One region of the Mesorhizobium sp. SP-1A genome, then DNA from elsewhere that is predicted to be linked to it. Evidence: predicted binding sites of a transcription regulator. Region 1 holds the regulator's gene; each other region holds the start of a gene.
What was found. Region 1 encodes LexA, which represses DNA repair genes until DNA is damaged. Its sites were predicted from a motif close to TGTTCNNNNTGTGTTCNG; they were not measured.

Region 1 (4,372 bases):
TCGCTGCCGCCACGCGGCGCCTGCTGGGGCTGGATGCGGCGGCGGAGAGCGCCTGATCATGTCTTCCGGCACATCCCTCACCCATATCGGCGCATCGGGCGAGGCGCATATGGTCGATGTGGGGGAGAAGGCCGAAACCGTCCGCACCGCCGTGGCTGAAGGCTTCGTCTCGATGCGTCCCGAAACACTGCGGACGATCCTCGAGGGCAACGCCAAGAAAGGCGATGTGCTGGGCACGGCCCGCATCGCCGGCATCATGGCCGCCAAGAAAACGCATGAGCTGATCCCGCTCTGTCACCCCCTGCTTCTGACCAAGGTTTCGGTCGACATCGAGCCGGAACATGCCCTCCCGGGCCTCAAGGTCACGGCCCTCGCACGCGTAACCGGCAAGACGGGTGTGGAGATGGAGGCTTTGACGGCCGCTTCCGTAGCCTGCCTGACCATCTACGACATGGCGAAGGCCGTGGATCGGGCCATGTCGATTTCCGGCATCCGGCTGGTCGAAAAGACCGGCGGTAAATCGGGCGACTACAAGGCAGGCGATTGATGGCGCTGGTTCCGGTTTCCGAGGCGCTGGCGAGGCTGCTGGATGGCGTCGAACCGCTTCCGGCTGAAAGCGTCGCGCTCTCCGAAGCCTTTGAGCGCGTGCTGGCCGGCCCGCTGGCCGCTCTGCGCACCCAGCCTCCCTTCGACGCCTCCGCCATGGACGGCTATGCGTTGCGCGCGGACGATGTCGCCACCGTGCCGGCCCGGCTCGCCGTTGTCGGCACTGCCGCCGCGGGCCACCCTTTTCAAGGCCATGTCGGCAGCGGCGAAGCGGTTCGCATCTTCACCGGGGCGCCATTGCCCGCCGGCGCGGACGCCATCGTCATCCAGGAGAATGTCCGCGACCTCGGAGAAGGCCTGATCCAGGTGCTGGAAGGCTCTGCACCGGGTCGTCATATCCGGTTTACCGGCCTCGACTTCTCCGAAGGCGAGATATTGTTGAAGAAAGGCCGCATCCTCGATGCAGCGGCGCTGTCCCTTGCCGCTTCGGCCAACCATCCGCGCCTCGACGTGGTGCGCAGGCCGCTGGTCGCGATCATCGCGACTGGCGACGAGCTCTTGCCGCCCGGCAGCGATCTCGGTCCGGGCAAGATCATCGCGTCGAACGCTTTCGGCGTAGTCGCGGCGGCGCGCTCGGTGGGCGCAGACGTTCTCGATCTCGGCATCGCCTCCGACAACCGGGAAGCCATCGCGGCGCTCATCAGGAAAGCCGTCGCCGCCAGGGCAGACGTGCTGGTCACTTTGGGCGGTGCTTCGGTCGGCGACCACGATCTGGTCAACGACGTGCTGACCTCCGAGGGCATGAAGCTCGATTTCTGGCGCATCGCCATGCGCCCGGGCAAGCCGCTGATGTTCGGCAGGCTGCAAGGCGTCCGCTGCATCGGCTTGCCGGGAAATCCGGTAGCGAGCATCGTCTGTTCGCAGCTTTTCCTGAAGCCCCTGCTCGCTGGCCTCGGCGGACGGCCATTCCAGCAGGTGATGCGTGAAGCCACGCTCGGCATCGCCATGCCTGCCAACGACCGGCGCGAGGATTACGTTCGTGCGGTGGTGCTGAAGGAAGACGCCGGGCGGACGGTTGCGACACCCTTTGGCGTGCAGGATTCGTCCATGCTCAAGACGCTGGCGGATGCCGATGGGCTGATCGTGCGGGCACCATTCGCGCCAGCCGCGCAGGTTGGCGACACCTGCACCGTGCTGATGCTGCGCTGAACAAATCGTCAACGCGTTCACAGAACTTTAAACGGTTGCGGAACACAACTGGAACAGATAGTGTTTGTTCCGGGTTTGTTTTTCTGATTCCGATCCCTCGGGGGCAACAATGCTGACGCGCAAGCAACATGAGCTTCTCCTTTTCATCCACGAGCGGTTGAAGGAAAGCGGCATCCCCCCCTCCTTCGACGAGATGAAGGAGGCGCTTGATCTTGCTTCCAAATCCGGCATTCACCGGCTGATCACGGCGCTGGAGGAGCGCGGGTTCATCCGCCGCCTCCCCAATCGGGCGCGGGCTCTGGAAGTGCTGCGCCTGCCCGACTCGATCGCTCCCGGCCTCAATGCGGCGCGAAAGTTCTCGCCCAGCGTCATCCAGGGCAGTTTGGGCCGGCCGGTCAAGGAAACGCCCCGCGCCCCGGCTGCGAGCAATGACGACGACGCCGCGCCCGCCATTTCCGTGCCCGTGATGGGCCGTATCGCAGCCGGTGTCCCGATCGACGCGATCCAGCACAAGACGCACTCGATCTCGGTGCCGCCGGACATGATCAGCGGCGGCGAGCACTACGCCCTCATGGTCAAGGGCGATTCCATGATCGAGGCCGGCATCTTCGACGGCGATACGGTCATCATCCGCAACGCCAACACCGCCAGCCCCGGCGAAATCGTCGTGGCGCTGATTGACGAGGAGGAAGCGACATTGAAGCGCTTCCGCCGGAAAGGCGCCTCGATCGCGCTGGAAGCGGCCAATCCCGCTTACGAGACGCGCATCTTCGGGCCGGATCGCGTCAAGGTGCAGGGGCGACTCGTCGGGCTGATCCGGCGCTATTGATAGCGCGCCTGTGGCTCGTTGGCTTCGTCGTCGGACGGTGGTGAGGCCGACGGCGTCGGCGAAGAAGACTTGGGCGACCGCTGCTTTCCGGATTTCGGTTGGTATGGCGGCAATCCCCTTGCATCGCGGGAGAACCGGCGCTGGACATGCCAGGGACGGTAGTCGTCTTCGATGGCGAAGCGGATTTCCGCTTGCGCGGTTGCCGAAGCCGGATTGAAGCGGACAGCGGCGCTGCCGGAACGGGCCAGATCCCGCTTCGTGACGACGGCGATCAGCGGGTCGTTGCAGGGATCGGCTGCCGTCGCGTCCTCGATGACGATGAGCGCCGCAAAGCCGCATGCGGACCGCGCCGCGGTAAGGGTCGACGCATGCGCGACGATCGCTCCGTTCGGATGGCGCGCCACGCACAGTCCAGCGCCGCACAGGAACGGGCTGCCGGGCGGCAGTTCACTGGCATCGATGCCTGTATACCGCAGGTCCGGGCCCTTCAACCGTTCCGGCAGAACCAGGTTTTCGGCATCCATGGCGCGGCGCCAATTATCCATCGCGAAGGCGCTGGGACGTGGCCGGTTGACTGCAAGCTCGGAGCCTCCGATCGGCACCGCGACGAGGCGCGCGTCTTCGGCCACCAGCACATCCGGAACCTCTACCGCGCGCAACGTCAGGATACCGGCGATCGCGAAAGGCAAGGCGGCCAGCCGCCACCATGTCGTCGCCATGGTGGCGATCACCAGCGCGACCGTAACCAGCAGGACGGATTGCAAGGAGATCAGCCCTATTCCGTCGACCGGCGAATGCTCCGACAGCCAGTTCGAGATGGCGATCATGGCCGTCAGCCCCTTCCCCATCACATAGAGGAAGGGCCAGTCCGCGCCGAAGGGCATCGCCAGCGCGCTGAACACCGCGAACGGCATGACGGCCAGCGATACGACCGGCATGACGGCCAGGTTGGCAAACAGGCTGAGCGGCGAAATCCGTTGAAAATGCCAGGCGGCATAAAGCGTCGTGGCGAGACCGGCGACGATGGTGGTCGCCGAAGCGGCCACCAGTCCTTTTCCCAGCCAGCCGACTGCCGCGGCTGGAAGGGAGCGATCGGTCACCGGCATATGAGCCGATCGGCCCTTCCGTGCCCTATAATCCGTCCAGCCGGCAAAAGCGCCTACCAGCGCGGCGGTTGCCGCAAACGACATCTGGAAGCTGGGGCCGACCACTTCATGCGGCGAGAACGCGATCACGACCAGCGCGGATATGGCAAGATTGCGCATGGTAAGGGCGGCCCGGTCGAAGAGAACCGCGCACAGCATGACCGCCAACATGATGAAGCTGCGCTCGGCGGCGACCACGAGGCCGGAAATCAGCAGATAGGCCGCGGTGCACAGCAAGGCAGTGGCGGCGGCATATTTCTTGACCGGATGCCGTGCGGAAAAATCCGGAAACAATGCGAACGCGCCGCGCAGCAACCCCATGATGGTGCCGGCCACGAGCGCCATATGCAGACCGGAGATCGAGATGATGTGGTAGATGCCCGTGCGCCGCATCGCCTCGTTGATCTCCTCGGGGATGCCGGCGCGCACGCCTACGATCAGCGCCGCCGCGATCTCACCCTCCGGACCGCCAATGCTGCGCCGAATCCGGTCGGCAATGGCATCGCGCGCGTTCTCTATGGACAGCGAGAGGCTCGCCGCCGCCACGGGCGAGGCCGAGACCAGCTTGGGATCGGTAAGAAAAAATCCCGTGGCGCCGATGCCTTCGAAATAACTCTGGAAGGAGAAATCATAGCCGCCGGGC
Region 2 (4,372 bases), on a different contig from region 1:
GCGCCTGCCGCCGCAGCCTCCGGAGCTTCGGCCGGGCCGGCATGCTCGGCCGGCTGCTCCGGCGTGGCCTGCTCTTCCTGCAAGTCTTCCACAGCTTCGGCCTGCTGCGCCGCCGCCTCGGCGGCCACCTTGGCCTCTGCCGCCTGCCGCGTGGCCTCGTCCAGGGCCTCCAGCTTCGCCTTGACCTCGTCCGCCGGCTTCGCTTCGGCCCGGTAGCCCAGACCTTTCAGGATCTCTTCCATGTCGTCGGCAGTGGCGCCGAGGATAGACATCATCGGCGGCGTCACCATGAAGGACTGGCCGTCATAGGCCCCGTCCGGACGGGGACCGAGGCCCGGCTTCCAGTTGGTGGCCGGACGGATCAGGTCGGCCAGCCGCTCGAGGATATCGACGCGCACGGCGCGCCGTCCGAGATTGCGGTAGCCGGCAAGGCGATAGAACGTCTTGTCGAAAGCCGGATCGACCATGACCGACGTGCGCCCGGTCGCCAGCGCGTTGACCACGTCGCCGAAGCCCGGCTTGTCCTTGCCGTCGTTCTTCAGCGCCCACAGAAGCGTGATGAGCCCGGCCGGGGCGGGCTTGATCAGCGAAGGCACGAAAATGTGGTAGGCGCCGAAGCGCACGCCGAGCCGCCGCAGCGCCGCCCGCCCCTCCTGGTCGAGCGAACGCATGTCCTCGGCGATGTCGCGCCGGTTGATGAGGCCGAAATTCTCCACGAGCTGGAAGGCGATGCCGCGCGCAATGCCGGAAAGCTGATCCGTCGCCTTCAGCTCGGCCAGCGGCTTCAGGAACTGCTCGATCTGGAAATTGACGAAACGCTCCGCGCGCGCCGCCACCTTGTCGCGCGCCGGGCCGGTAAGCTGCTCGTCCGCGAACAGCACCAGACGCGGCTTCAGCGCGTCCTCGCCCGCCACCAGCGTGCCGATCGGCTGGCCGATCCAGCGCAGCGTGCCGTCGGAGCCGAGCGCGATGTCGTTGTTGCCGGAAGCGGCGAAGCGCTCCGCGCGCGCCTCGAATTCGGCCGCCAGCGCCTTCTGCGCGGCCGCGCGCACCGCCTTGGCGTCCTCGCCGCCGGCGCTCTGGTCGGCGGTGAAGCGGAACCCCTGCAACTCGCCGACATGATGGCCCTCTACGAGGACCGTTCCGTTTGCGCTTATTTCGGCATCAAGCATGGTGTTTTCTCTAAGGCGCCGCATGAGGACGGAAGTCCTGCGGTCTACGAAGCGTTTCGTCAACCGCTCATGCAGCGCATCCGACAGTCTGTCCTCGATTTCTCTTGTCTTTTCCTGCCAGTGTGTCGGATCGGCCAGCCAGCCGGGACGGTTGGACACGAAAGTCCAGGTGCGGATCTGCGCGATGCGATGCGAGAGCGTGTCGATGTCGCCCTCTGTCGTCTCGGCCCGGCGCACCTGCACGGCCATGTAGTCCTCGTCGACATGGCCGCGCCGCGCCAGGTCCATATAGATCGAGGCGACGAGGTCGGCATGCTGGGCCGGCGCGATCTTGCGATAGTCCGGCAACGCGCAGGCCTCCCACAGAAGCGCCACGCGCTGGTGGCCGGTGGCGAGCGCGCGGATGTCGCCGTCCTTCGACAGATATTCCAGCGCCTGCGCGTCCACAGCCGGCAGGGCGCGCGTCAGCCCTTCCACCGGGGCGTTGGTTTCGATGGAGCGCTTCAGCGCATCGAGCGAGGCGAAATCGAAGTCGGCTGTGCGCCACTGCAGCACCTTCACCGGCTCGAAATCGTGGCTCTCGATCTTCTGCACCAGATCGTCGTCGAACGGATCGACCCGGCCGGTGACGCCGAAGGTGCCGTCGCGCAGGTGCCGTCCGGCGCGGCCGGCGATCTGGCCGAGTTCCGCTGCGGTGAGCTGGCGGAACTGGTAGCCGTCGAATTTCCGGTTCTGCGCGAAGGCGACGTGATCGACGTCGAGGTTGAGCCCCATGCCGATGGCGTCCGTGGCGACGAGATAGTCCACGTCACCGGACTGGTAGAGCGCAACCTGGGCGTTGCGCGTGCGCGGACTGAGCGCGCCCAGCACCACCGCGGCGGCGCCCTGCTGGCGGCGTATCAGCTCGGCAATGGCATAGACCTCGCCGGCCGAGAAGGCGACGATGGCCGAGCGGCGCGGCAGGCGCGTGAGCTTCTTGGATCCGGCATAAGCGAGATGCGACAGCCGCGGCCGCGTCACCACCGACACGCCCTTGAGCAGCTTCTGCAGGATGCCCTGCATGGTGGCGGCGCCGAGCAGCAGCGTCTCCTGCCGCCCGCGCAGATGCAGGATGCGGTCGGTGAAGATATGGCCGCGTTCCAGGTCGTTGGCGAGCTGGACCTCGTCGATCGCCACGAAGGCCGCGTCCGTTTCGCGCGGCATCGCCTCTACGGTGCACACCGAATAGCGCGCGCCGGCGGGCTGGATCTTCTCCTCGCCGGTGACGAGCGCCACCTTGCTTGCGCCGACCTTCTCGCACAGCCGCCCATAGACCTCGCGCGCCAAGAGACGCAGCGGCAGGCCGATCACCCCGCTCTCATGCGCCACCATGCGTTCGATCGCCAGATGCGTCTTGCCGGTGTTGGTGGGCCCGAGCACGGCCGTCACGTCACGGCCGGACAGGATCAGCGGCTGTTTCACGGCCGCCTGCCCCGCCCTCGGCGCGGTCTTTGTCAGCTGGATATCCATCGGCCTGGAGAGAAACCTTCTCGTCCGTATTCCTCGGATGCGCGCCCCCGCGCGCACTGATGACAGCCGACACATAGGCATTCGCAGGCGCGAGCGAAAGCATAATGTTCCGCGCCCCGTTCACAGCCAGGGCCCTGCTCCCGCCGCCTCGGCCTTTAACGTTCGGAACGAGTCTGGAACGAATCGGCGACGAATCACTGACTCTCGCTGATTCATGCTTCGTTCACGGCTAGATATGGACTTTCGGCAGCCGCTCCGCACCAGATCGTGAATCGGCAGAGGAGCCTGGCTCGTCACATGAAACGCCGTTGTTAACTTTTTTGCCTGCTGGCGTCGGCCATGCGGCGGCTCGACGTGCCATTCGAGCGCAAGGCCTTGAAAAGAATGCGATTTCTTAACGCGGATTAATCATTTCGCCGCCTCGCGGCCGGCTTCGCGTTAACGTTCCGGCCAAAGCCGGAACGAATCGGCGACGAATCGGCGATGCGTAGGTTTTCCCGTTTCGTTCCCTACAACATATTGTGCACCGCACAGCTTATCCACCGATTGTCCACAAGCGGGGAGCCGCTGCGGCCTGGGATTCCGGCCCGGCATTAACTTTTCCGTGCCGAAACGGGACAGGCGCGTCAGGAGAACTTCGAAAAAGGCTTGCAATCCGCGCCGTTTCGGAATCCGGCCCGAAGCCGCGGTTTCAGGAAAACACGTGCGCGGCGCCGACCACGTGAATGCGCACGATCTCGCCCACGGACGGCGCGTCGGTGCCGGCCTTGCGCAACATCAGCGGCGTGCTGCCGATGGCTGCCGCCTCGGGCGGATCGAGACTGTTCAGCAGCTTCACCGCCACCGAGCATGTGGCGCCGCCGAATTCCAGGTCGGTCACCTCGCCATAGAGCTGGCCCGGCCGCGCCGCCATGGCTTCCTCGCGCGTCGCGCGCTCCAGCATCACCTGCTCGGGCCGCAACATGATGCGGGCGAGATCGCGCTTGTCCTTGGTTTCAAGCGCGATGCGACCCAGCGAACATTCGGCGAAACCGCCGCCCACCCTCGCCGGCAGCACGATCGCCTCGCCGAGGAACTCGGCCACCATTCGGTCCTTCGGCTTGAGATAAAGTTCGCGCGGCGTGCCGACCTGCGAGAAGCGGCCTTCGCGCATGACGGCGACCTGATCGGCAAAGGACAACGCCTCGGCCTGGTCGTGCGTCACCAGTATGGTGGTGATGCCGGCCGCCTCCAGCATCTCGGCCACCGCCTTGCGCATCGAGGCGCGCAGGCCGGTGTCGAGGGCGGAAAAGGGTTCGTCCAGCAGCATCAGCCGCGGCTTCATCGCCATCGCGCGGGCCAGCGCCACCCTTTGCTGCTGCCCGCCGGAAAGCTGGTGCGGCCGCCGCTTCAGGATGGCGGCGTCCAGCCCGACGATATAGGCAAGCTCGGCAATGCGCTCCTGCCGCCGCGCGGTGCTGCGTGCCAGGCCGAAGCCGATATTCTCCGCAATGGTCAGGTGCGGGAACAGCGCCCCGTCCTGGGCGACGAGGCCGATGCCGCGCAAATGGGCGGGCACGCTGCCCGTCTCGTCGGCGAGAACCTGTCCGTCGAGCACGATGCGGCCCTTGTCGGGAACCTCGAAGCCGGCGATCAGCCGCAGGAGCGTGGTCTTGCCGCAGCCGGACGGCCCCACGATGGCCGTGCGCGTG
Region 3 (4,372 bases), on a different contig from region 1:
CAGCATGCGCGCCGCCGACAGCGCCGACAGCAGATGCCCTATGGTCCGGCGCACCGAGTTCGCGCGCGTCGACATGCTGGGCGTTTCGAGGCGGGCATAGGCCCGCATTTCGCCGAGCGACTGGATGTCGGCGATCAGCTTGGCGTGGAGCGCGCGGAGCTTTTCGATATCGGCGCCTGAAAAGGCGCCGCTGGCATAGGAAGCGAGATCGATGATGCACCGTTCCAGCCGGCTCGCCATCGCGTCGCCGGCAAGCTGCGGCAGGATCAGGCGGCTGGTGACGGCCGCGCAGAGAATGCCGAGCACGATCTCGCTGCAGCGGGCGGTGGCCAGTTCGGCCAGCAAGTGCGGCTGCCCGAAGGCCGGCAAGCCGATGATCATCGCCGTATAGCCGGCCAGGGCGGCGCCGTAGGCTTCCGGATTTCGCAGCAGCGAGGAGACGAGCGTGCAGATGCCGATCCATAGCGCCAATGCGCCGAGGAACAGCCATGCATGGCCGCTGAAAAGAGGCACGATGGCGAGCGCCACGACGGCGCCGATCAATGTGCCGACGAGGCGGAAGAACCCTTTCGCCAAAACCATGCCAGCGACGGGCTGGGAGACGATGAAAACCGTCATCATCGCCCAATGCGGGTGTTCGAGCTTCAAGGCATAGGCGGCGAGCAGCGCGATGAGCCCTGCCGAGACGGTGCGCAGGGCGAAGATCAGGTCGCTTCGGGTCGGCTTCGCAAGCGCCTGGAACCAGTCCCGTAACTGTTTCTCAAGCCGCTGCCACATGACGGTGCTCCGATGAAGCGGCTATGGGGTCAGATATCGAGCGCCTCGGCCTCGGCGAATTCCGCCCGCTCCTGGATGAAACGGAACCGGGCTTCCGGCTTCGTGCCCATCAGGGCGTCCACCGCATCCTTCGTCGCGGCTTCCTCGTCCAGCACCTCCACCCGCAGCAAGGTGCGTTTGCGCGGGTCCATGGTAGTTTCCTTGAGCTGATGCGCCATCATCTCGCCGAGACCCTTGAAGCGGCCGATCTCCACCTTGCCGCGTCCGGTGAATTCGGTGCGCAGGAGTTCGTCCTTGTGGGCGTCGTCGCGCGCATAGGCCACCTTGCCGCCCTGACGGATCGAATAGAGCGGCGGCACGGCCATATAGAGATGGCCGCCGCGGATGATCTGCGGCATTTCCTGATAGAAGAAGGTGATCAGCAGCGAGGCGATGTGGGCGCCGTCGACGTCGGCGTCGGTCATGATGATGACGCGGTCGTAACGCAGATCCTCCTCGCGATATTTGGAGCGTGTGCCGCAGCCCAGCGCCTGGGTCAGGTCGGAGATGGTCTGGTTGGCGGCCAGCTTGTCATTGCCGGCGCTGGCCACGTTCAGGATCTTGCCGCGCAGCGGCAGCACCGCCTGGCTGGCGCGGTCGCGCGCCTGCTTGGCGGAGCCGCCGGCCGAGTCGCCCTCGACGATGAAGATCTCCGCGCCTGCGGCCGCGTTCTGCGTGCAGTCGGCCAGCTTGCCGGGCAGGCGCAGCTTGCGCACCGCCGTCTTGCGCGACACTTCCTTTTCCTGGCGCCGGCGCACCCGCTCGTCGGCACGCGCGATCACCCAATCGAGAAGCTTGGAGGCTTCCTGCGGATTGTCGGCCAGCCAGTGGTCGAACGGGTCGCGAATGGCGTTCTCCACAATGCGGATCGCCTCGATCGTCGCCAGCCTGTCCTTGGTCTGGCCGACGAATTCCGGCTCGCGGATGAAGACGGAAAGCATGCCGGCGGCCGAGATCATCACGTCTTCCGAGGTGACGGCGGAGGCGCGCTTGTTGCCGATCAGATCGGCATAGGCCTTGAGGCCGCGCGTCAGCACATTGCGGAAGCCCGCCTCGTGGGTGCCGCCCTCATGCGTGGGGATGGTGTTGCAGTAGGAATTGAGGAAGCCGTCGCCGCCATACCAGGTGATGGCCCATTCGAGCGAGCCATGGCCGCCCTGCTTCTCGCTCCTGCCGGCGAAAATATCGCGCGTGACCTGGAATTCATCGCCGAGCGAGGCTTTCAGGTAGTCGCCGAGGCCGCCGGGGAAATGAAATTCGGCCTTGGGAGGCGTGGGGTCCTTTTCCTTGATGAGGGATGGATCGCACGACCAGCGAATCTGCACGCCGCCAAACAGATAGGCTTTCGAGCGCGCCATGCGGTAGATCCTGGCCGGCTCGAAGGCGGCGCCCTTGCCGAAGATCTGCTCGTCAGGATGGAAGCGCGTCCTGGTGCCGCGCCGGTTGTGGATTTCGCCCAGATGCTCCAGCCCGCCCTGCGGAATGCCGCGCGAGAAACGCTGGCGGTAGAGCTGGCGGCCGCGCGCCACTTCCACTTCGAGATGGTCGGACAGCGCGTTGACCACCGAGACGCCGACGCCGTGCAGGCCGCCGGACGTTTCGTAGACCTTGGAGTCGAATTTGCCGCCAGCATGCAGCGTGGTCATGATGACCTCGAGCGCCGACTTGTCCTTGAACTTCGGATGAGGATCGACCGGGATGCCGCGGCCGTTGTCGGTGACGGTGAGGAAACCGTCGGCGGAAAGCTCGACCTCGATGAAGGTGGCGTGGCCCGCGACGGCCTCGTCCATCGAATTGTCGATGACCTCCGCGAAGAGATGGTGCAGCGCTTTCTCGTCGGTGCCGCCGATATACATGCCCGGCCGGCGCCGCACCGGCTCCAGGCCCTCCAGCACCTCGATGTCGGCCGCGCTATAACCCTCGCTGCCGTCGCGAGCCGCTGCCGGGCGCTTGGCCGCCTGCACCAGAGGGTCGGCCGGGCGGGACGGGGCACGCACGGGCTGCGGCTGCTTGTCGAGACTGAAAAGGTCGTTGCTGTCGTCCATGCGGCGGGAGATCACGTTGCGCGAATCAGGAAATCATACTGCCATGCTTTCATCTGCAAGGCATGCGGTTCGTGTTCTGTTCATGCGGCGGGCATTGGTCAAGCCCGTTGAGGCCGATTCACGACGAATGTACACGACAACCAACGGTGACAGAGATGGTGCAATGGAGTTTGGGACTGCAATGTTGATGGATGACATATCAATAAGCATATGCTACATGGTCATAGTGACGTCTGAGACCAGCCTATGATCACCAGCGGGCAAATGAAGGCGGCGCGTGCCCTTCTGGGCATCGACCAGAAGCAGCTTGCCGATCAGGCGGGACTTTCGGTGCCGACCATCCAGCGGATGGAGGCGAGCGAAGGGACCGTGCGCGGAGTGGTCGAAAGCCTGATGCGTGTCGTCGAGGCGCTGGACCGCGCCGGCATCGAGCTGATCGGTGAAGGGGCGATGAGCGCAGGCGGCGGGCGCGGTGTCCGCCTGAAGGAGCAGAACCAGACGTCAGCCCGTTGATCCACGATCTTCGCGACGGCGACCGCCGACCCCAGCCGACGATCCCGCCGCCTCTTTGGAGGTAGCAGTTTTCTAAATGTCTACGCAGACCCTGTCTTCGCCGCCGGTGCGACCGAGTTTCGTGGAGCTCTATACGCCGAAACTGGTGACTGTGCTGAGGGAAGGCTACAGCTTCGCCAATTTCCGGGCCGACTTCATGGCCGGTCTCACGGTCGCGATCGTGGCTCTGCCCCTGTCGATGGCGATCGCGATCGGCTCGCATGCGACGCCCGCGCAGGGGCTCTACACCTCCATTGTCGGCGGCTTCCTTGTCTCGGCGCTGGGCGGCAGCCGCTTCCAGATCGGCGGGCCGGCGGGGGCCTTCATCGTGCTGGTCGCGGCCACGGTGCAGCAGCACGGCATGGACGGACTCATTCTCGCGACCATCCTGTCAGGGCTCATGCTGATGGCCATCGGCTATCTGCGGCTCGGCACCTACATCAAATTCATACCCTATCCGGTGACCGTGGGATTCACGGCCGGCATCGCCGTGACCATTTTCTCGGGCGAGATCAAGCCGTTGCTCGGCCTTTCCTTCAGCGGCGGGGAACCGGGGCCGTTGCTGGAGAAGATACCTTTCCTGTGGTCGAAGCTTCCCAGCTTCTCGGCCGCCGCCCTCGCGCTTTCGCTGGCGAGCATCGCACTTTTGACCGCGCTGCGCATGTGGAGGCCACGCTGGCCGGCCATGCTGATCGTCGTGGCGCTGGCAGCTGCGGCGACCGCTTTCCTCAAGCTGCCGGTCGACACCATTGGGTCGCAGTTCGGCGGCATTCCGCGCGAACTTCCGATGCCGGCGTTGCCGCAGCTCAGCCTGGAAAAGGTGCAGGCCGTCCTGCCCAACGCGATTTCCTTCGCGCTTCTGGGCGCGATCGAGTCGCTGCTTTCTGCCGTCGTCGCCGACAGCATGACCGGGCGGCGCCACCGCTCCAATTGCGAACTGGTGGGGCAGGGCGTTGCCA

Region 2: QU595_RS18830 (helicase-related protein) is a predicted target of LexA. The motif match lies at 2,845-2,862, and genes of this name have one in related genera.
Region 3: parE (DNA topoisomerase IV subunit B) is a predicted target of LexA. The motif match lies at 2,928-2,945, and genes of this name have one in related genera.

What each region holds. Positions count from the first base shown of each region.
Region 1 covers NZ_JAVXZD010000010.1:72,264-76,635, forward strand. The annotation lists gene trpC (indole-3-glycerol phosphate synthase TrpC) at 1-56, shown strand, start outside; gene moaC (cyclic pyranopterin monophosphate synthase MoaC) at 59-547, shown strand; gene glp (gephyrin-like molybdotransferase Glp) at 547-1,755, shown strand; gene lexA (transcriptional repressor LexA) at 1,865-2,584, shown strand; gene QU595_RS27585 (ComEC/Rec2 family competence protein) at 2,578-4,372, opposite strand, start outside.
Region 2 covers NZ_JAVXZD010000004.1:114,275-118,646, reverse strand. The annotation lists gene QU595_RS18830 (helicase-related protein) at 1-2,681, opposite strand, end outside; gene QU595_RS18825 (ABC transporter ATP-binding protein) at 3,373-4,372, opposite strand, start outside.
Region 3 covers NZ_JAVXZD010000014.1:24,332-28,703, forward strand. The annotation lists gene QU595_RS29505 (FUSC family protein) at 1-777, opposite strand, end outside; gene parE (DNA topoisomerase IV subunit B) at 807-2,861, opposite strand; gene QU595_RS29515 (helix-turn-helix transcriptional regulator) at 3,108-3,374, shown strand; gene QU595_RS29520 (SulP family inorganic anion transporter) at 3,451-4,372, shown strand, end outside.